DNA from 3 places in the Streptomyces chengmaiensis genome. Region 2 is predicted to be linked to each of the others. Evidence: riboswitches for the same ligand, from Rfam matches in the RefSeq annotation. Region 2 holds a riboswitch; each other region holds the start of a gene.

Region 1 (6,696 bases), on a different contig from region 2:
GGCGGCGTCCGGCAGCTCCCGCGGCACGGGCAGCCAGAGCTCGACCGGTCCCGACGCGCCCGGCCGCCACCACAGCGTCCGGGGATGCAGATCGGGCACGCGTCCGCCGACGGCGGCCGTCGCGAGGGCGATCGACCACAGCCGGGAGGCGGTGCCCAGCTGCACCGTGGAGGCGGCGACGCGCGGCTGGTCGACGCCCATGCGCCCGCGCACCGTCTCCGTGTAGGCGGTGAGCGCGCCGTCCTCGTACAGCTCCGTCATCGGGCGGAAGCCCGCGGCGTCCGCGTCCGGCAGATCGCCGCAGTGGACGGCGAAGTACGGTCCCACGGCGCTGATCCGCTCCAGACGGCCGGCCAGGCCGAGGGCGGCGGTGTGCGCGGTGTGCGCGGTGTTCCTCACCATGTCCGTACCTCCCGGGTCAGCTCCTGGAAGGACCGCGTCCGTACGGTCCTGCCGCGCCCGCGCACCGTCAGCGTCCCGTCGGAGCCCGCGGTGACGAGGGTGTCGCCGTCCCCTGTGGCCAGGTCCTCCCGTGCCAGGGCTCTCTCCAGCAGCGGGCGCAGCGCGGGCGGGGCGTCCATGGCCACGGTCGCCCGCGCGGGGCGGCGCAGCCCGAAGCTGCCCGAGGCGGCGTCGAAGGCCAGATGTTCGGCGTCAAAGGCCGCGGCGACCGCCCCGCGGGCGATGAGATCCTCGGGTGCGCCCGCGTGCACCCTCAAGGAGCGGTCGACCAGCCAGACGGCGTCGGCGACGCGCAGCGCCAGCTCCAGATCGTGGGTGCTGACCACCACCGTCAGGCCCCTGCTGCGGGCCAGGTCGCGCAGCAGCACGGTCAGCGCCACCCGTGACGGCACATCGAGGAACGCGGTCGGCTCGTCCAGCAGCACGGCCGCCGGCTCCTGGGCGAGGGCGCGTGCGGTGAGCACCCGCTGGCGCTCTCCGTCGGAGAGTTCGGCGGCGGGCCGGTCCGCGAGATGCCCGGCGGCCACCGCGTCCAGGGCCCACTCCACGGCCGTGTGATCGGCGTCGGAGAGGCGTCCGGTGAACCCGGTGTGCGGATGGCGGCCCAGGGCGACCAGTTCGCGGGCGGACAGCAGTCCCGCGTCCACCCGGTCGGTCAGTACGACCGCGAGACGCCGGGCGAGCGCCGCGGGCGACTGGCCGGCGATGTCGAGGCCGCCGATGCGCACGGACCCGGCCAGCGGCGGCTGCAGCCCGCACAGGGTGCGCAACAGGGTGGACTTGCCCGCGCCGTTGGGACCGAGGAGCACGGTCAGCTCTCCGGCGCGCGCGGTCAGGTCCAGCTCGCGGAGCACGGCCCGCTCCCGCCGCCGCCGGGACGCCCGGCGCATGCGGTAGCCGACGGTGAGCCCGCGGGTGCTGATCCCCTCCGTGCCGGTCGTGTCCGTCGTGACCATGGCGGCGGTCGTGTCCATGGTGCGGGTCCAGTCCGTGGTGCGGGTCGTGTCCGTGGTGCGGGTCGTGTCCGTGGCGCCGGTCGTGTCCGTGGTGCGGGTCCTGTCCGTGGCGCCGGTCGTGTCCGTGGTGCGGGTCCTGTTCGTGGTGCCGGTCGTGCCGGTCGCGGCGGAAGCGTCCTCGGCCGCTGTCTCCACGAGTTCCGTCATGGCGTCACTCCTTGCAGTCCGCGGCGGCTGCGCACCAGGAAGGCGATGACGACGGGCGCGCCGAACAGTGAGGTGATCGCGTTCAGCGGCAGCACCGCGTCCATGCCCGGCGGCCGGCTGAGCAGCGCGCACGCCAGCGCCAGAAACGCGCCCGCGAGCATCGCCGCCGGGATGAGCGCCCGGTGGTCGGAGGTACCCAGGGCGACCCGGGTCAGATGCGGCACCGCGAGCCCGAGGAAGGCCACCGGACCGCAGAACGCGGTGGCGGCCCCGGCGAGCAGCGAGGTGCCGAGCAGGGCGAGGTCCCTGGTGCGCCGGACGTTGAGGCCCATGGTGCGGGCGTAGTCCTCGCCGAGCAGCAGCGCGTTGAGCCGCTTGGCCGTCAGCAGTGCGGTCAGCAGCCCCGCTCCGATCACGGGCAGCATCACCGCGAGGTCGGGCCAGGTCGTGGCGGAGAAGCTGCCCAGACCCCAGATGACGAACTGCTGGGCGCGCTCCGGCCTGGCGTACACCAGCGCCACGCTCACCAGCGCGGTCGCGGCCGAGCCGATCATCACGCCGATGACCAGCAGGGTGACCGCCGACCGCACCCAGCGCGACAGCGTGAGCACCAGCGCCAGCACACAGGCCGCGCCGAGGGCGGCCGCGATGATGACGCCGATGCGGCCGAGCCCGGCCAGATCGCCGGTGAAGCTTCCGGCGACGCCGCCGGTGGTGACGACCACCGCCGCGACGCCCATGCTTGCCCCGCTGCTCACACCGAGGGAGAACGGGTCGGCGAGGGCGTTGCGGAACAGCGTCTGCATCTGCACTCCGGCCACGGCCAGCGCCGCGCCGACGGCGACGGCGGTCAGCGCGCGCGGCAGCCGCACCTCGTGGACGATGACGGTCCATCGTGGATCGGCCCCGTCGTCCCCGAACAGCACGCGCACCACCTCCCCGACCGGGACGTGGTACGAGCCGACGGCGATCGTCAGCACGAACAGCGCGGCCGTGCCCGCGGCCAGCGCGCCGACGGCGAGAAGCCGCCGCCGCGCGGGCCCGCGGGCCGGTTCGGGGACCGGCTCGCGGGCGGTCGGCGATGTGTCGGTGACGGCCGTCACGCCCTGGGCACCTTCTGGTGGAAGGCAAAGGTGTGGCCGGCCGCCTCCTCCGGGTGCAGGATCGCGAAGAGGTCCGCGAGCACCAGGTCGGGCCGGAGCACCCCGCGTTCGAAGTAGTCGTTGCCGCCCTCTGGGCCGAGGGCCTTGGTGTTCGTCCAGATCTCGCCGTCCTTGACGGCCGCCAGCTCGCCGTAGCGGCGGTCCGCCTTGACCGCGTCGGCGGAGGACGTCCACTGCTCGCCCGTCAGCCAGATCTTCGCGTCGCCGCCCTTGGCGTACACGGCCTCGAAGCCGAGCTGAAGGTTGCCGGCGCTTCTGTCGCCCGCCCAGGGGTACGTGCCGCCTGCGTCCTTGATGAGCCGGCCGAGGTAGCTGCCGCCGGGGGCCATGCTCCACTGGCCCTGGTACATGGTGCCGGGCAGCACCTTCACCGGCTCGCTCTTCTCCGCGGCCTTGGCGGCCCTGGCGGCGACCTTGCCGTAGTCCGACTCGATGGTGTCGAACAGTTCGCCCGCCCGCTTCTCGGCCCCGGTCAGCGCGGCCACCGCCTTGACCCACTCGGCCCGGCCCAGCGGACTGGGCTCCAGCCACTCGGCGTTGGCGACGACCGCGATGCCCGCCTGGCGCAGCTTCGGGTACTGCGGGTCGTCGGCGCCGCCGGTCATCAGCACATCGGGCTTGGCCGCGATGACCTTCTCCGCGTCGATGCTGTTGTCGGCCGCGTACACCGCGACCTCGCCGGACCTCACCCGCTCACGCACCTCGGGCGAGCTGATGTAGGCGCTGTTGCCGACGCCGGTCAGCACATCGAGTGTGCCGGTCTCGGTCAGCAGCGGCAGATGCGTGGTGGACGCCGAGTAGAGGCTCTTGACCGGTGTGGTGATCTGTGGCGCCTCTGCCAGCTCGCCGGTCAGCTTCGGCTTGGGGGCTCCGCACCTGACCAGGACGTACGTCTCCGGCTTGCCCTTGGGGAAGGGTTCCTTGACGGTGAGGACCTGATAGCTCTTCGCATAGCGCAGGGTGAAGTTCCGGGCGTGCTCCACCCGGGACTTGACGGGGAAGTAGTCCTTGGCGGGGTCGAAGTCCGCGATGCAGCCGTCGCCGCCGCTCTCGGCGGCCTTGGTGTCCGCGGCGGGCGGTGCGGAGTCGCCGCCGCAGGCGGTGAGCGCGAGGCTCAGCGCGAGCAGCGACGCGGTGGCGGCGGCGGTCGTGGCGGTTGTGGCGGTCGAGCGGCGCGCGGGCATGCGCCTGCGCAGCAGGGAAACGGGCACGATGGCTCCTGGCGTGCGAAAGGGAAACGCCTGACGGCGTGGGGAAGAAGACGTCCGGTGCCGGGAGCCGCTCAGCAGCGGCCCGGGGTCGGCACGGCAGGCTGCACGGAGGAGCTGTCACAGATACGCGGGCACACGGGTGCCACCGTCCTCTCTCGGGGAGATCCGCCCCGGAACGTCGAGGTGCGACGGCGTGAGTCTCCTGACTCGGGATCGACGCTTCCCCGGCCTTCCCACCCTTCAGCAGGCGGTGGCCATGGCGGAGTCGCTCCCCCTACACAGTGGCGGTACCGTGCCGGAATCTCACCGGCTTCCTCGTCCGCCGTCGCGTTGTCGTCAGGAAGCATCTCAGAGGGGGGCGGGGTGTGCCAGGGCCTGGCTCACCCCGCACTACTGTGCGCCCCCGCCCCCGCGCCCGCGCTCCCCTCGGGCCGTCGACCGGACCGCCTGCGCCGCCGTACGGCCGCGGTTCCGGCGACGGCCAGCAGCACCGCGAAGGCCGCGGCGGCGGTTCCGGGCCCGGCGGCGTCCACGGCGTCCGCGATGGCGCGCTGGACGGCTCCGGCCGCGTCGATGACCGGGTCCTGGGCAGCCGGGTCGTTCTGCACCCGGATCTCGTACCAGCCGTAGTACGCCACATACGCGCCGATGAGCAGCAGCAGTACGCCGCCGATGCGGGGCGCGAGCCGACCGAGGGCGCGCAGCCGGCCGACGGCGGCGCTGCGGGTGAGGGCGACGGTCAGCGAGGCCGCGCCGACGATGATGCCCATACCGGCGGCGTACGCGGCGAACAGCGCGATCCCCTCGCCGGTCGAGCCGCTGCGGAAGGCGGAGACGACGATGGCGAGGAACGGCGCGATGGTGCAGCCCAGCGAGGCGGTGGCGTACGCCATCCCGAACAGCGCCATCGAAGGAACCGAGCGGGTCACGGACGGAGCGCGCCGCACCTTGGGGGCGAGGGCCGGCAGTTGGCGTCCGGCGGCCAGCCACGCCCCGGCGGCCGCCATCAGCGCGCCGAAGCCGATGGTGAACCACGGGAGCTGCTCCTGCACCCGGCCGGCGACGGGCAGGATCGCCAGCCCGAAGACGCCGAAGAGGGCGGCGAATCCGGCGGTGATCGCGGCGGTGGCGGTCAGCGCCCGGCCGACGGCCGCCGTACGGCCGGGGGAGTCGTCACCGAGGACGAGGAGGGAGAGGTACGCCGGAAGCAGGGCGAAGCCGCACGGGTTGACCGCGGCGAGCATTCCGGCGCTGAGGGCGAGGGCGAGAGGGAGGTCGGCCATGGCGGTGGTCGCGGGGGTCCTGTGCGCGCTGTCCGGCGCTCAGCCGACGAGCTTCCCGACCTTCTCGGCCAGGCCCTTGCCGCCGGGCAGCACCCCGCTGTAGGTCTCCTTGCCGTCCTTGTCGAGGATGACGTACACGCTCTGCTGGGTCACCTTGAAGCGCTTCCACACCTCGCCCGCCTCGTCGGAGACATGCGGGAACGTCCCGGACCGGGTCTGTGCGACGAAGTCGCGCATGGAGTCGTTCCGGTCGAGCCCGGCGACGCCGACGACGTTCGCCCTGCCGGAGAAGTCGGCGGCCACCTTCGCGGTCTCGGCGGCCTGCGCGCGGCACTTGGGGCACCAGGGGGCCCAGAACCACAGCACGGTCGGCTTTCCGGCGAGCGTCGCGCCGTCGAAGTCCTTTCCGTCGACCGTCTTTCCGGTGAAGCGCAGCACCTCGGGCGTCCCGGTCGTCGCGGGTGCTTCCTCCGGCGGCGCGGTCGCCTCGGAGGGCGGGGTCTGGGAGGGCGTGCTCGCGGCCGCGGCGTCCTGGGAGTCCTGGGAGTCCCCGGGCGCCTCGGAACCGCCGCCCGAACCGCATCCGCTGAGCAGGGCTGCGGACAGCAGAACGGCGAGGAGGGTACGGGCACGGGCGCGCATGTCGGCTCCTGTGGGTCGGGTGACGTCCTGAGACTAGAGCGGACGCGCTTCCCGCGGGCCCCGGCAACTCTTACGGTTCGGTGACGTCACCGTGTGCCGGGGCGTCGGCGCGCCGGGGCGCCGGGGCCCTGGGGGCCGCGTAGAGGTCCCGCTCCCTGGTCTCCGGCAGCAGCCACACGCACACCAGCGACACCACGCCCATCGCGGCGACGTATCCGCCGACGGCGTGGGAGCCGTGGACGTCCTGCAGCCGGGTGGCGACGAGCGGCGCGACCGCGCCGCCCAGCACCCCGCCCAGGTTGTATGCGAGCGAGGCGCCCGAGTACCGCACCTTCGTGGAGAACAGCTCGGGCAGCCAGGAGCCCATCGGGCCGTAGATGACGCCGACGCAGGCGAGCGCTCCGCAGAGCCCGAGGAGGACCAGCGCGGGCCGCGCGGTGTCCAGCAGCGCGAGCAGCAGCGGCCCCCAGACGGTGCACAGCGCCGCGCCGAGGAGGCAGACGCGCCTGCGGCCGAGGGTGTCCGAGCGGAGGGCGCCCCACCAGGTGCCGGCGATCAGCAGGATGACGGAGGCCATGGACAGCAGCAGCATGATGGTGCGGTCCACGCCGACGGCGGCGGACGTGGCGTAGGACAGGGCGTAGGCAGTCGCGGTGTAGAAGAGCCCGTAGACGACGACCATCGCGCCGCCGCCGAGGAGCAGCTGCCGCCAGTGCAGCCGTACGACGTCGGCCACCGGGGCGCGGCTGGTCTCGCGGGCGGCGGCGGCACG
Region 2 (6,696 bases):
CCGCAGGATTCCCGGCGCGATCCTCATCGGCATCGTCGGCGGCACCGTGTTCGCGGCCGTCGTCCATCAGCTCGCCGGCCTCGACAAGGCAGCCTGGGGCGGTCTGAACGCCCCGGAGATCACCGGTTCCATCGTCTCCACCCCCGACTTCGGACTCTTCGGAGAGGTCTCCTTCAGCGGCATCGGCAGCGTCGGCGGCATCACGGTCGGCGTCATCGTCTTCACCCTGGTCCTGGCCGGCTTCTTCGACGCCATGGGCACCATCATCGGCATCGGCCAGCAGGCCAACCTCGCCGACTCCAAGGGCAAGATGCCCGGGCTGAACCGCGCCCTCGCCGTCGACGGCGCGGGCGGCGCGATCGGCGGCCTCGCCGGCGCGTCCGGCCAGACGGTGTTCATCGAGTCCACCGCCGGCGTCGGCGACGGAGCCCGCACGGGCTTCTCCAGCGTGATCACCGGCCTCGCCTTCACGCTCTGCCTGTTCTTCACCCCGCTCGCCCAGGTGATCCCGTCCCAGGTGGCGGCCGCGGCGCTGGTCGTGATCGGCTCGATGATGCTGACCAACGCCAAGCACATCGACTGGAACGACCCGGCGACCTCGATCCCGGTCTTCCTGACCACCGTGCTGATGCCCTTCACCTACTCGATCACCGCGGGCATCGCGGCGGGCGTCATCGCCCATGTGCTGATCAAGGCCGCCCAGGGCAAGGTCCGCGACATCGGCTGGCTGATGTGGGTGCTGGCCGCGGTCTTCCTCGCCTACTTCGGCCTCCACCCGATCGAGGGCTGGCTGGGCGTCAAGTAACCCCGGCCCGTCCCACGGGCCACACCTCCGCACACCCGTTAGGAGACCGACATGCTGGACATCGCCGACGAGCTGCACCGGTGGGTCGAGCAGGGACGCGCCTTCGCCGTCGCCACCGTCGTGGCCGTCGGCGGCAGCGCGCCCCGCCAGCCAGGCGCCGCGCTCGCCGTCGACAGCGAGGGCACGGCGATCGGCTCGGTCTCCGGCGGGTGTGTGGAGGGCGCCGTGTACGAGCTGTGCCAACAGTCCCTCCAAGACGGCCGGACCGTGCTCGAGCGCTTCGGCTACAGCGACGAGGACGCCTTCGCCGTCGGCCTGACCTGCGGCGGCGTCATCGACATCCTCGTCACCCCGGTACCCGTCGACGCCCCCGTCAGGGAGGTGTTCTCGGCCGCCCTGGCCGCCGCCGCCCGAGGGGAGGCGGCGGCGCTCGCCCGCATCGTCGAGGGCCCGGCCGAACTGCGGGGACGCACGCTGCTCGTCCGACCCGACGGCGCCTGCGAAGGCTCCCTGGGCGGACATCCCGAACTGGACCGCACCGCGGCCGCCGAGGCCGCCGCCCTCCTCGACGCCGGCCGCACCGCCGCCGTGGGGATCGGAGAGGACGGCAGCCGCTGCGGACAGCCCCTGACCCTCCTCGTGGAGTCCAGCGTCCCCGCCCCCCGGATGATCGTCTTCGGCGCGATCGACTTCGCGTCCGCGCTGGTGCGTGTGGGCAAGTTCCTCGGCTACCACGTCACCGTGTGCGACGCCCGCCCCGTCTTCGCGACGCCGGCCCGCTTCCCCGAGGCCGACGAGATCGCAGTCGAGTGGCCGCACCGCTACCTCGAATCGACCGACGTCGACTCCCGCACCGTGCTGTGCGTCCTCACCCACGACGCCAAGTTCGACGTCCCGCTGCTGCGACTGGCCCTCAGGCTCCCCGTCGCCTACGTCGGCGCGATGGGCTCCCGCCGTACCCACCAGGACCGCAACGAACGGCTGCGGGACGTCGGCGTCACCGACCTCGAACTCGCCCGGCTGCGCTCCCCGATCGGCCTCGATCTGGGGGCCCGCACCCCGGAGGAGACGGCCCTGTCCATCGCCGCCGAAATCGTCGCGAACCGCCGCGGCGGCTCGGGCGTCTCCCTGACCGGGGCCCACACCCCCATCCACCACGACGGCCCGGACACACCGACGGGGCGCATCGGATCGGTCGCCTGACGGCCACGCGCTTTGACGGCCACGCGCTTTGACGGCCACGCGCCCTGACGGCCCGGCTGACCGGCGGCGCCCTCCGGCAGCGGCCCGGGCGGGCGCCCACCCGCCCGGGCCTGACCGCGGTCGCGGGCCGATCCGCGCCGATGCGCCCGGCCGGGCGTCGTGGTGCGACGGGTCTCTCAGGCTTCGCCGCCCTCCAGATCGCCCTCCGTCTCCAGATACGCCTCCCGCAGGGCCTGAAGCACCGCGGGGTCGGGCTCGGCCCACATGCCGCGGGACTCCGCCTCCAGCAGACGCTCCGCGATGCCGTGCAGCGCCCATGGATTGGCCTGCTGCAGGAACTCCCGGTTCTCCGGGTCCAGGACGTACGTCTGAGCGAGCTTGTCGTACATCCAGTCGGCGACCACGCCGGTCGTGGCGTCGTAGCCGAAGAGGTAGTCGACGGTGGCGGCGAGTTCGAAGGCGCCCTTGTAGCCGTGGCGGCGCATCGCCTCGATCCAGCGCGGGTTGACCACCCGGGCGCGGAAGACCCGGGAGGTCTCCTCGACCAGGGTGCGGGTGCGGACGGTCTCCGGGCGGGTGGAGTCGCCGATGTACGCCTCGGGGGCCGTGCCGCGCAGCGCCCGCACCGTGGCGACCATTCCGCCGTGGTACTGGAAGTAGTCGTCGGAGTCGGCGATGTCGTGCTCGCGCGTGTCCGTGTTCTTCGCGGCCACCGCGATCCGCCGGTAGGCGGTCTCCATCTCCTCCCGCGCCGCACGGCCGTTCAGCTCGCGCCCGTAGGCATAGCCGCCCCAGACCGTGTATACCTCGGCCAGATCGGCGTCCGTACGCCAGTCGCGGCTGTCGATCAGCTGGAGGATGCCCGCGCCGTACGTGCCCGGCCGGGAGCCGAAGATACGGGTGGTGGCGCGGCGTTCGTCGCCGTGGACGGCGAGGTCCGCCTGCGCGTGCGCGCGGACGAAGTTGCTCTCGGCCGGCTCGTCCAGCCAGGCGGCCAGCCGCACCGCGTCGTCCAGCAGTCCGATCGTGTGCGGGAACGCGTCCCGGAAGAAACCGCTGATGCGCAGGGTGACGTCGATGCGCGGACGGCCCAGCTCCGCCAGGGGGACCGGTTCCAGGCCCGTCACCCGGCGGGAGGCGTCGTCCCACACCGGGCGGATGCCCAGCAGCGCCAGCGCCTCGGCCACATCGTCGCCCGCGGTGCGCATGGCGCTGGTGCCCCACAGGGAGAGGCCGACGGACGTGGGCCACTCGCCGTTGTCGGAGCGGTAGCGCTCCAGCAGCGAGTCGGCCAGCGCCTGGCCGGTCTCCCAGGCGAGCCGGGAGGGGACGGCCTTGGGGTCCACCGAGTAGAAGTTGCGTCCGGTGGGCAGCACATTGACCAGACCGCGCAGCGGCGAACCGGACGGGCCGGCGGGCACGAAACCGCCGTTCAACGCGTGTACGGCATGGTCGATCTCGGCGGTCGTGCCCGCCAGCCGGGGCACGACCTCGCGGGCCGCGAACTCCAGCACCGCGGCGACCTGTTCACCGTGGTCCGCGGCCACTGCCGCGACGGCGGCCGGTTCCCAGTCCGCCGCCTCCATGGCCTCGACGAGCGCGCGGGCCGTCTCCTCCGCCGCGTCCGCGTCGGTGCGGGTCGCCTTCGACTCGTCCAGGCCCAGCGCCTCCCGCAGGCCCGGCAGCGCGGACGTGCCGCCCCAGATCTGCCGGGCGCGCAGGACGGCGAGCACCAGATTGACCCGCTCGGGGCCGGTCGGCGCGCCGCCCAGCACATGCAGGCCGTCGCGGATCTGCGCGTCCTTGACCTCGCACAGCCAGCCGTCGACGTGCAGCAGGAAGTCGTCGAAGCCGTCGTCGTCCGGGCGGTCCTGAAGCCCCAGGTCGTGGTCCAGCTTCGCGGCCTGGATCAGCGTCCAGATCTGGGCGCGGATCGCGGGCAGCTTGGCCGGGTCCATCGAGGAGATCGCCGCGTACTCGTCCAGCAGCTGCTCCAGCCGGGCGATGTCGCCGTACGACTCGGCGCGCGCCATCGGGGGCACCAGATGGTCCACCAGCGTGGCGTGCACCCGGCGCTTGGCCTGGGTGCCCTCGCCCGGGTCGTTCACCAGGAACGGGTAGACCAGCGGCAGATCGCCGATCGCCGCGTCGGGCGCGCAGGCGGCTGACAGGCCCGCGTTCTTGCCGGGCAGCCATTCCAGATTGCCGTGCTTGCCCAGATGCATCATGGCGTCCGCGCCGAAGCCCCCGTCCTCGCGGGCGGCCTGGATCCACCGGTAGGCGGCCAGATAGTGGTGCGACGGAGGCAGATCCGGATCGTGGTAGATCGCGATCGGGTTCTCGCCGAAGCCGCGCGGCGGCTGGATGAGGACCAGCAGATTGCCGCGGCGCAGCGCGGCCAGCACGATGTCGCCGTCCGGGTTCTGCGACCGGTCGACGAACATCTCGCCCGGCGCGGGCCCCCAGTGCTCCTCCACCGCCTCCCGCAGCTTCGCGGGGAGCCGGTCGAACCAGCGCCGGTAGTCGGCGGCGGGGATGCGGACCGGGTTGCGGGCCAGCTGCTCCTCGGTCAGCCACTCCTGGTCATGGCCGCCCGCCTCGATCAGCGCGCGGATCAGCTCGTCGCCGTCGCCCGAGGCAAGGCCGGGCACCTCCTCCGCGCCAAACTCATAGCCCTCCGCCCGCAGCCGGCGCAGCAGCGCGACCGCGGAGGCGGGGGTGTCCAGACCGACCGCGTTGCCGATGCGGGAGTGCTTGGTGGGGTACGCGGAAAGCACCAGCGCGATCCGCTTCTCGGCGGCGGGGACATAACGCAGCCTGGCGTGGCGCACCGCGATCCCGGCGACGCGGGCGGCCCGCTCGGCGTCCGCGACATAGGCCGGCAGGCCGTCCTCGTCGATCTCCTTGAAGGAGAACGGGACGGTGATGATGCGGCCGTCGAACTCCGGCACCGCGACCTGGCTCGCCGCGTCGAGCGGGGACAGTCCCTCGTCGTTCTCCTCCCAGGCGTCGCGCGAGCCGGTCAGACACAGTGCCTGGAGCACCGGCACATCCAGCGCCGCCAGCGCCCCCGCGTCCCAAGCCTCGTTGTCACCGCCCGCCTGCGCCTCGGCGGGCCTGGTGCCGCCCGCCGCCAGCACCGTGGTCACCACGGCATCCGCGGTGCGCAGTTCGTCGAGGAACTCGGGCTCGGGGGCGCGCAGCGATGCCACGTACAGCGGCAGCGGGCGGCCCCCCGCGTCCTCGATCGCCCCGCAGAGCACGTCTGCGAAAGCCGTGTTGCCGCTCATATGGTGCGCCCGGTAGTACAGCACCGCGATGGTCGGCCCCTCGACGCCGTCACGCTCCGTGCGCTCCAGCCGCCCCCAGGCGGGCGCGGTCGCCGGCGGTTCGAAGCCGTGGCCGGTGAGCAGCACCGTGTCCGACAGGAACCGGGCCAGCTGCTCCAGATTCGCCGGACCGCCGTGCGCGAGATAGGCGTGCGCCTCGGCCGCGATGCCGATCGGGACGGTGGAGGCCTCCATCAGGGCGGCGTCCGGGGCCTGTTCACCGGTGAGCACCACCACCGGGAGGTCCCCGGCGAGCAGCGCGTCCAGCCCCTCCTGCCAGGCGCGCAGCCCGCCCAGGAGTCGTACGACGACGAGGTCCGCGCCCTCCAGCAGCGCGGGCAGCTCGTCGAGCGGGAGCCGTGCGGGGTTCGCGAACCGGTACGGCACAGGGCCGCCCGCCGCACGCGCGCTCAGCAGGTCGGTGTCCGACGTCGACAGAAGCAGGATCATCCGGCGTCCGGCCTTCCTCGGGGTCCGCGCCCCGGGCAGTGGGGACGGCGGGAGTTCCTGGCTCATCCGGAAGGTGCGCTCTTCACGCTCCTGCCGGACTCACAGTGGCGGGACCGCGCCGGACTCTCACCGGCTTCCTCCCCTTGCGCCGTCCACGGCGATGACGGGCCGTCTGGCCCGTCATCGAGCATAGTAGGGGTGCGGGCAGCTGAGCAGGGGATACGGCTTGTGTGATGGTCGGTATGCTCGCGCCCATGCCCACGGCTCCCTCCGCCGCCAACCGCCCGTACGGGGATGAACCGCCCCCGCGGGACGGCGCCGACGCCTGCCCGGGGGCGCTGCGGCTGCACTCCGCGAACGACGGCGCGCTGGCCCGCGTGCGCGTCCCCGCGGGCCTGCTGACCGCCGCGCAGGCGGACGTCCTCGCATCCGCCGCCGAGCGCCTCGGCGACGCCCGGCTCGACCTCACCTCCCGCGGCAACGTCCAGCTGCGCGGCCTGGGCGCCGCCTGCGGCGGGGAGTTGGCCCGCCTGCTCGACGCGGCGGGCCTGCTGCCCGCACCGCGCCACGAACGCGTCCGCAACATCGTGGCCTCGCCGCTGACCGGTCTGGACGGGCGCGGCGCGTACGACGTCCTGCCCTGGGTGCGCGAACTGGACTCGCTGCTGTGTGCGAGCGAGACGGCGACCGCCCTGTCGGGCCGCTACCTGTTCGCCTGCGACGACGGCCGCGGGGACATGACCGCGCTCGACGCGGATGTGACGATTCTCGCGTCGAGCGCCGACGGGCAGCGCCCGGAGTGCGCCTCCTCCATGCGCCGGGCGGCGGCGACCGGCCACGACGGCGCGGCCTGCGGGCCGCCGCAGCCGGAGAGCCGGGCCGAGTCCGGGCCCGCGGCGACAGCCGGGC
Region 3 (6,696 bases), on a different contig from region 2:
CATGGGCGTCGGCGGCAGCGAGCACACCAACTGGTTCGTCAAGGACCTGCCGCTGCTGATCGCCTTCGGAGTGCTCGCGGCCTACACCTACTCCTCCGGGCTGCGCGCCCCCGCGCTGATCGCGTTCGTCAAGGACACGCTGATCTACATCGTCATCGCGGTAGCGATCATCTACATCCCGATCAGGCTCGGCGGCTTCGACGACATCTTCGCCAAGGCGGGCGCGGCGTACGAGCAGATCAACCCGGCCACCGACAAGCCACGCGGCTCGCTGATCCCGGGCGACTCGGCCCACTGGGGCTACGCGACCCTGGCCTTCGGCTCAGCGCTCGCGCTCTTCATGTATCCGCACTCCATCACCGCGACGCTGTCCTCGCGCAGCCGCAACGTCATCCGGCGCAACACCACGATCCTGCCCCTGTACTCGCTGATGCTGGGCATGCTCGCGCTGCTCGGCTTCATGGCGCTCGCCGCCGGGGTGACGGTGAGCAACGGCCAGCTGGCTATCCCCCAGCTCTTCGAGAACATGTTCCCCGACTGGTTCGCGGGCGTGGCCTTCGCCGCCATCGGCATCGGCGCGCTGGTGCCGGCGGCGATCATGTCGATCGCCGCGGCGAACCTGTTCACCCGCAACATCTACAAGGACTTCATCCGGCCCGACGCCACCCCGGAGCAGGAGACCAAGGTCTCCAAGCTGGTGTCGCTGCTGGTGAAGGTCGGCGCACTGGCGTTCGTGCTGACCATGGACAAGACGGTCGCCATCAACTTCCAGCTGCTGGGCGGCATCTGGATCCTGCAGACCTTCCCCGCGCTGGTGGGCGGCCTGTTCACCCGCTGGTTCCACCGCTGGGCGCTGCTCGGAGGCTGGGCGGTCGGCATGATCTACGGCACGGCGGCGGCGTACGGCGTGGCCAGCCCAACGCAGAAGCACTTCGGCGGCTCGTCGGCCGCGATCCCCGGAATCGGTGAGATCGGCTACATCGGCCTCACGGCGTTTGTGCTGAACGTCATCGTGACGGTGGTGCTGACCTTCGTCATGCGGGCGTTGAAGGCGCCGGAGGGCGTGGACGAGACCAGGCCGTCGGACTACACGGCGGACGCGGGGGAGCCCGGGGAGCGGCGGCGGGAGCTGCCGAAGGTGGGCGCGGACGCGGCCGGCTGAGGCGCTTGCGCCTGCGGGGGCCCTTCCCCTCCCATAACCGGGGGCGGGCCCCCAGACCCCCAGGCACGGCCTTCGGCCGTGTCCTCGACCTTCCCCAGGCACCTCCCCGGACTCCGTCCGGGGTGCCCCAGCGGGCTTGGCTGGCTACGCCAAGTCCCAGCCCCGCCAGCGCTTGAGGCCCAAGGACCAGAAACCCAGCCCCGCCAGCGCTTGAGGCCCAAGGACCAGAAACCCAGCCCCACCGACGCTTCAGGCGCAAGGACCAGAAACCCAACCCCGCCGACGCTTCAGGCGCAAGAACCAGACGTCCAGCCACCCGCGCTTGAGGCGCGAGGACCAGAAACCCAGCCCCGCCCGCGCTTGAGGCGCGGGGACCAGAAACCCAGCCCCGCCGGCGATTGAGGCGCGGGGGTTCGGGGGCGGAGCCCCCGAGAAAACGGGGTCTGGGGCGGAGCCCCAGTGACAGGAAGAGGCCGGGCCGACACAACATGTAGGGCCGTCCGCATCACACCGCCCCCACATGTATGCTCATCCTCGCTGCCGCCCAGGGGAATCCGGTGCGAATCCGGAACTGTCCCGCAACGGTGTGCCGTGGTGCGCTTTGTCGCATCCACAGGCCAGTCCGAGGACCTGCCGGCAGCGCGTCCGGCTCGACCGAACCGGACGCCAGAGACGTCCGGGCCTCGCGGAATTGGGCCGGTGGACGACGCGCGGCCGCCCATGCGACGGCGTGCGCGCCCGTGCCCCGTTCCCCCGCCGGCCCAGAGCCGAGCGAGGGAGAGCACCACGTGACCATCGCGCCAGCCGATCCGGCTTCAGGCATCTCCGAGCGGGTGGGCGACGGCCCCGGGACCGCGCTGCTGCGGACCCTGACCGACCTCACCGCCGATCTGCCCGACACCGACCCGGGCCGGGTCGCCGCCGCCGCACTGCGCGGCCGGCACGCCGGTTCGGACGAGGCCGAGTTGCGTTCGCTGGCCACCGAGGCCGCCGCGGGGCTGATCTCCGAGGACCCCGCGTACTCCCGGCTCGCCGCCCGGCTCCTCACCCGGACCATCGCCGAGGAGGCGGCCGGTGAGGGGGCGGTCTCGTTCTCCGCGTCCATCGCCGTGGGCTGCCGCGAGGGCCTGATCGCCGACCGGACCGCGGAGTTCGCCCGGCTGCACTCTGCACGGCTGGACTCGCTCGTCGACCAGGCGCTCGCCCAGGGCGCCGACGACCGCTTCGGCTACTTCGGTCTGCGCACCCTCCACAGCCGCTATCTGCTGCGCCACCCGATCACCCGCAATGTCATCGAGACCCCGCAGCACTTCATGCTGCGCGTGGCCGCCGGGCTGGCCGAGGACGACTCGATCCGCGCCCTGGAGGAGGTAGCCGCGCTTTACGGGCTGATGAACCGGCTCGACTATCTGCCGTCCTCCCCCACGCTGTTCAACTCCGGCACCCGCCATCCGCAGATGTCCTCCTGCTATCTGCTGGACTCCCCGCTGGACGAGCTCGACTCGATCTACGACCGCTACCACCAGGTGGCGCGGCTGTCGAAGCACGCGGGCGGCATCGGTCTGTCGTACTCACGCATCCGCTCCCGCGGCTCGCTGATCCGCGGCACCAACGGCCACTCCAACGGCATCGTCCCTTTCCTGCGGACGCTGGACTCCTCGGTCGCCGCCGTCAACCAGGGCGGCCGCCGCAAGGGCGCTGCCTGCGTCTATCTGGAGACCTGGCACGCGGACATCGAGGAGTTCCTCGAACTGCGTGACAACACGGGCGAGGAGGCCCGGCGCACCCACAACCTCAATCTGGCGCACTGGATCCCGGACGAGTTCATGCGCCGGGTCGCCGCCGACGCCGACTGGTCTCTGTTCTCCCCCGCCGACGTGCCGGAGCTGGTCGACCTGTGGGGCGATGGCTTCGACGCCGCCTACCTCAAGGCGGAGGCGGCCGGTCTGGCCCGGAAGACTATTCCGGCGCGGGAGCTGTACGGCCGGATGATGCGCACCCTGGCGCAGACCGGCAACGGCTGGATGACGTTCAAGGATGCGGCCAACCGCACCGCCAACCAGACCGCGGAGCCCGGCAGGGTCGTCCACTCCTCGAATCTGTGCACCGAGATCCTTGAGGTCACGGACGACGGGGAGACGGCGGTCTGCAATCTGGGCTCCGTCAACCTGGGCGCGTTCGTCACCCCTGCCGGGGAGATCGACTGGGAGCGGCTGGACAACACCGTCCGCACCGCCGTGACCTTCCTCGACCGGGTCGTCGACATCAACTTCTACCCGACCGAGCAGGCGGGCCGCTCCAACGCCCGCTGGCGGCCGGTGGGCCTGGGCGCGATGGGCCTGCAGGACGTGTTCTTCAAGCTGCGGCTGCCCTTCGACTCCGCCGAGGCCAAGGCGCTCTCCACGAAGGTCGCCGAGCGGATCATGCTCGCCGCGTACGAGGCGTCCTGCGATCTGGCCGAGCGTCATGGCCCGCTGCCTGCCTGGACCGAGACGCGCGCCGCGCGCGGCGTGCTCCACCCGGACCACTACGAGGTGACGCCGAACTGGCCGGAGCGCTGGGATGCCCTGCGCGCCCGGGTGGCGGCTGCCGGCATGCGCAACTCCCTGCTGCTGGCGATCGCCCCGACCGCGACCATCGCCTCCATCGCCGGTGTGTACGAGTGCATTGAGCCGCAGGTCTCCAATCTCTTCAAGCGCGAGACTCTCAGCGGCGAGTTCCTCCAGGTCAACTCGTACCTGGTGGCGGATCTGAAGAAGCTGGGCGTCTGGGATGCGCAGACCCGGGAGGCGCTGCGCGAGTCCAACGGCTCCGTCCAGGGCCTCGGCTGGGTCCCGGCCGAGATCCGCGAGCTGTACCGCACGGCGTGGGAGATCCCGCAGCGCGGGCTGATCGACATGGCGGCCGCCCGTACGCCGTTCCTCGACCAGAGCCAGTCGCTGAACCTGTTCCTGGAGACGCCGACCATCGGCAAGCTCAGCTCGATGTACGCGTATGCCTGGAAGTCCGGGCTGAAGACGACGTACTACCTGCGGTCCCGCCCGGCCACCCGGATCGCTCGCGCCGCCGGCGGCGCGAGCGCCGCAGCCGCCCCCTCCGTCCCCGTGCAGGCGACCCCCGAAGAGGCAGTCGCCTGCTCCCTGGAAAACCCCGAGTCCTGCGAGGCCTGCCAGTAATGCGTGACCAGAATCTTCTCGACCCGGGCTTCGAGCTCACTCTCCGCCCCATGCGCTACCCGGACTTCTACGAGCGCTACCGGGACGCCATCAAGAACACCTGGACGGTCGAGGAGGTCGACCTCCACTCGGACGTCGCCGACCTGGCCAAGCTCTCGCCGGGCGAGCAGCATCTGATCGGCCGGCTGGTCGCCTTCTTCGCGACCGGCGACTCGATCGTCGCGAACAACCTGGTGCTCACGCTCTACAAGCACATCAACTCCCCGGAGGCGCGGCTGTATCTGAGCCGTCAGCTCTTCGAGGAGGCCGTGCACGTCCAGTTCTATCTGACGCTGCTGGACACCTACCTCCCCGACCCGGACGAGCGTGCCGCGGCCTTCGCGGCCGTGGAGAACATCCCGTCCATCCGGGACAAGGCCCAGTTCTGCTTCAAGTGGATGGCCGCCCTGGAAGGAGAAGGGGCCGAGAAGATCGACCGGCTGGAGACGCAGGCCGACCGCCGCCGCTTCCTGCTCAATCTGATCTGCTTCGCCGCCTGCATCGAGGGGCTCTTCTTCTACGGGGCCTTCGCCTACGTCTACTGGCTGCGCTCCCGTGGACTGCTGCACGGGCTGGCGACCGGCACCAACTGGGTGTTCCGCGACGAGACGATGCATATGAACTTCGCCTTCGAGGTCGTCGACACGGTCCGCAAGGAGGAGCCGGAGCTGTTCGACGACACGCTCCAGGTGCAGGTCACGGACATGCTCAAGGAGGCCGTGGAGGCCGAGCTGCAGTTCGCCCGCGATCTGTGCGGCGACGGTCTGCCCGGCATGAACACCGAGTCGATGCGCGAGTACCTGGAGTGCGTCGCCGACCAGCGGCTGACCCGGCTGGGCTTCGCCCCGGTGTACGGGTCCGAGAACCCGTTCTCGTTCATGGAGCTGCAGGGCGTCCAGGAGCTGACGAACTTCTTCGAGCGCCGCCCGTCCGCGTACCAGGTGGCGGTCGAGGGGTCGGTCTCCTTCGACGACGACTTCTGAGATCACAGGAGCCCCGGGCGGCGACCACTAGAACCCAAGCCGCCGCCCGGGGCTCTCGTCTGCGTCGGACGGCTGGCGCCCCTCCCGGCAGGCTTTGCCCGGTCGCGGCACTAGTCGTTCGGGACGACCGGGTAGCGGGGGGCGCCCTCCGCCATCTGCCGCAGCGCGTCCTTGCGCTCCCGCTTCGACAGCCGGTCGATGTAGAGGCGTCCGTACAGATGGTCCGTCTCGTGCTGGAGGCAGCGGGCGAAGTAGCCGGTGCCGCGCACCCTGATCGGCTTGCCCTCGGCGTCCTGGCCGCGGACCACCGCATAGTCGGGGCGGGCCAGCGAGGCGTACGCGGTCGGCACCGACAGACAGCCCTCGTTGGAGTCGTCCAGCACGCGCTGCTCCGGCGCGAGCTCCTCCAGCACCGGGTTGCAGACGGCGCCCACGTGCCGTACGCCCTCGTCGTCGGGGCAGTCGTAGATGAACACCTTCAGGTCGACGCCGATCTGGTTGGCGGCGAGCCCCACGCCCTCCGCCGTCCGCTGGCTGGCGAACATGTCGTCGATCAGCGCGGCGAGCTCGTCGTCGAACTCCGTGACGTCCCGGCACTCCTTGTGGAGCACCGGATTGCCGACGACCGTGATCGGACGGGACGTGCCGCGCTCGCGGTGTGCGCGCTCACGCTCCTCGCAGTCCTCCGTGTCCACGACGAAACCGTCGTTCACGAGCTGGTCCGTCTCCTGCTGCGCCATGTCAGACTCTGCGCCTTCCTCAGTACCCGACGTACATACCCGGTTCGGTCAGGGTGTCCGGCGGGTGTACCCGATGCGTGCCCGTACAGCCTACGGCCAGCCGTCAGCACACTTCCTCGAGATCCCGCCATTCCCGGGAGTCCGGGCTGTCCGCGACCCAGCCGTCCAGCAGGCCGCGCACCAGCCCGGCGGGCGCGGCGATCCCGCACTCACGCTCGGGGGTCCACAGATCGCCGCCGGTGCGGTGGCCGAGCGGCCCCGGGTGGCCCGGCTCGCTGTGGTCATGGGGGTCGAGGTGCTCTCCCTCACCCTCGGCGCTGGGCATCGTGCTCTCGGAACAGGCCCGGCACAGCAGCCGCACCGAGGACGACCAGTCCTCGGCGGCGAATCCGGCGTCGGCGGCGAGCTGCTCCAGGGCGTCCCGGTCGGCCTCCGTGGCGGCCTCCAGCAGCACCACCCAGGTGGGCACCGGTGACGGGGCCCACAGCTCGATCTCGTCGAAGACGGGGTAGGAGGGTCCGGCGGCGGTCGTCCGCTCCCCGTGGGGCACGCCGTCGTGGAGCACGACCTCGCCCCAGCGCCGCCCGGAGGACGGC

The links. A riboswitch is a leader RNA that binds a small molecule or an ion and turns the genes downstream of it on or off. The one in region 2 is predicted to bind cobalamin.
Region 1: another riboswitch for cobalamin. It lies ahead of QCN29_RS19415 (ABC transporter substrate-binding protein); the one in region 2 lies ahead of cobN (cobaltochelatase subunit CobN).
Region 3: another riboswitch for cobalamin. It lies ahead of QCN29_RS01690 (ribonucleoside-diphosphate reductase subunit alpha); the one in region 2 lies ahead of cobN (cobaltochelatase subunit CobN).

What each region holds. Positions count from the first base shown of each region.
Region 1 is NZ_JARWBG010000022.1:59,063-65,758, reverse strand. Features, by position in the region: gene QCN29_RS19430 ((2Fe-2S)-binding protein) at 1-402, opposite strand, end outside; gene QCN29_RS19425 (ABC transporter ATP-binding protein) at 396-1,418, opposite strand; gene QCN29_RS19420 (FecCD family ABC transporter permease) at 1,622-2,728, opposite strand; gene QCN29_RS19415 (ABC transporter substrate-binding protein) at 2,725-3,999, opposite strand; cobalamin riboswitch at 4,180-4,355, opposite strand; gene QCN29_RS19410 (cytochrome c biogenesis CcdA family protein) at 4,380-5,282, opposite strand; gene QCN29_RS19405 (redoxin domain-containing protein) at 5,322-5,924, opposite strand; gene QCN29_RS19400 (MFS transporter) at 5,995-6,696, opposite strand, start outside.
Region 2 is NZ_JARWBG010000056.1:34,105-40,800, forward strand. Features, by position in the region: gene QCN29_RS30875 (NCS2 family permease) at 1-805, shown strand, start outside; gene QCN29_RS30880 (XdhC family protein) at 857-2,008, shown strand; gene cobN (cobaltochelatase subunit CobN) at 2,185-5,787, opposite strand; cobalamin riboswitch at 5,817-5,975, opposite strand; partial or broken gene QCN29_RS30890 (cobalamin biosynthesis protein CobG) at 6,021-6,696, shown strand, end outside.
Region 3 is NZ_JARWBG010000001.1:382,989-389,684, forward strand. Features, by position in the region: gene mctP (monocarboxylate uptake permease MctP) at 1-1,162, shown strand, start outside; cobalamin riboswitch at 1,687-1,814, shown strand; gene QCN29_RS01690 (ribonucleoside-diphosphate reductase subunit alpha) at 1,951-4,338, shown strand; gene QCN29_RS01695 (ribonucleotide-diphosphate reductase subunit beta) at 4,338-5,360, shown strand; gene def (peptide deformylase) at 5,471-6,100, opposite strand; gene QCN29_RS01705 (tetratricopeptide repeat protein) at 6,204-6,696, opposite strand, start outside.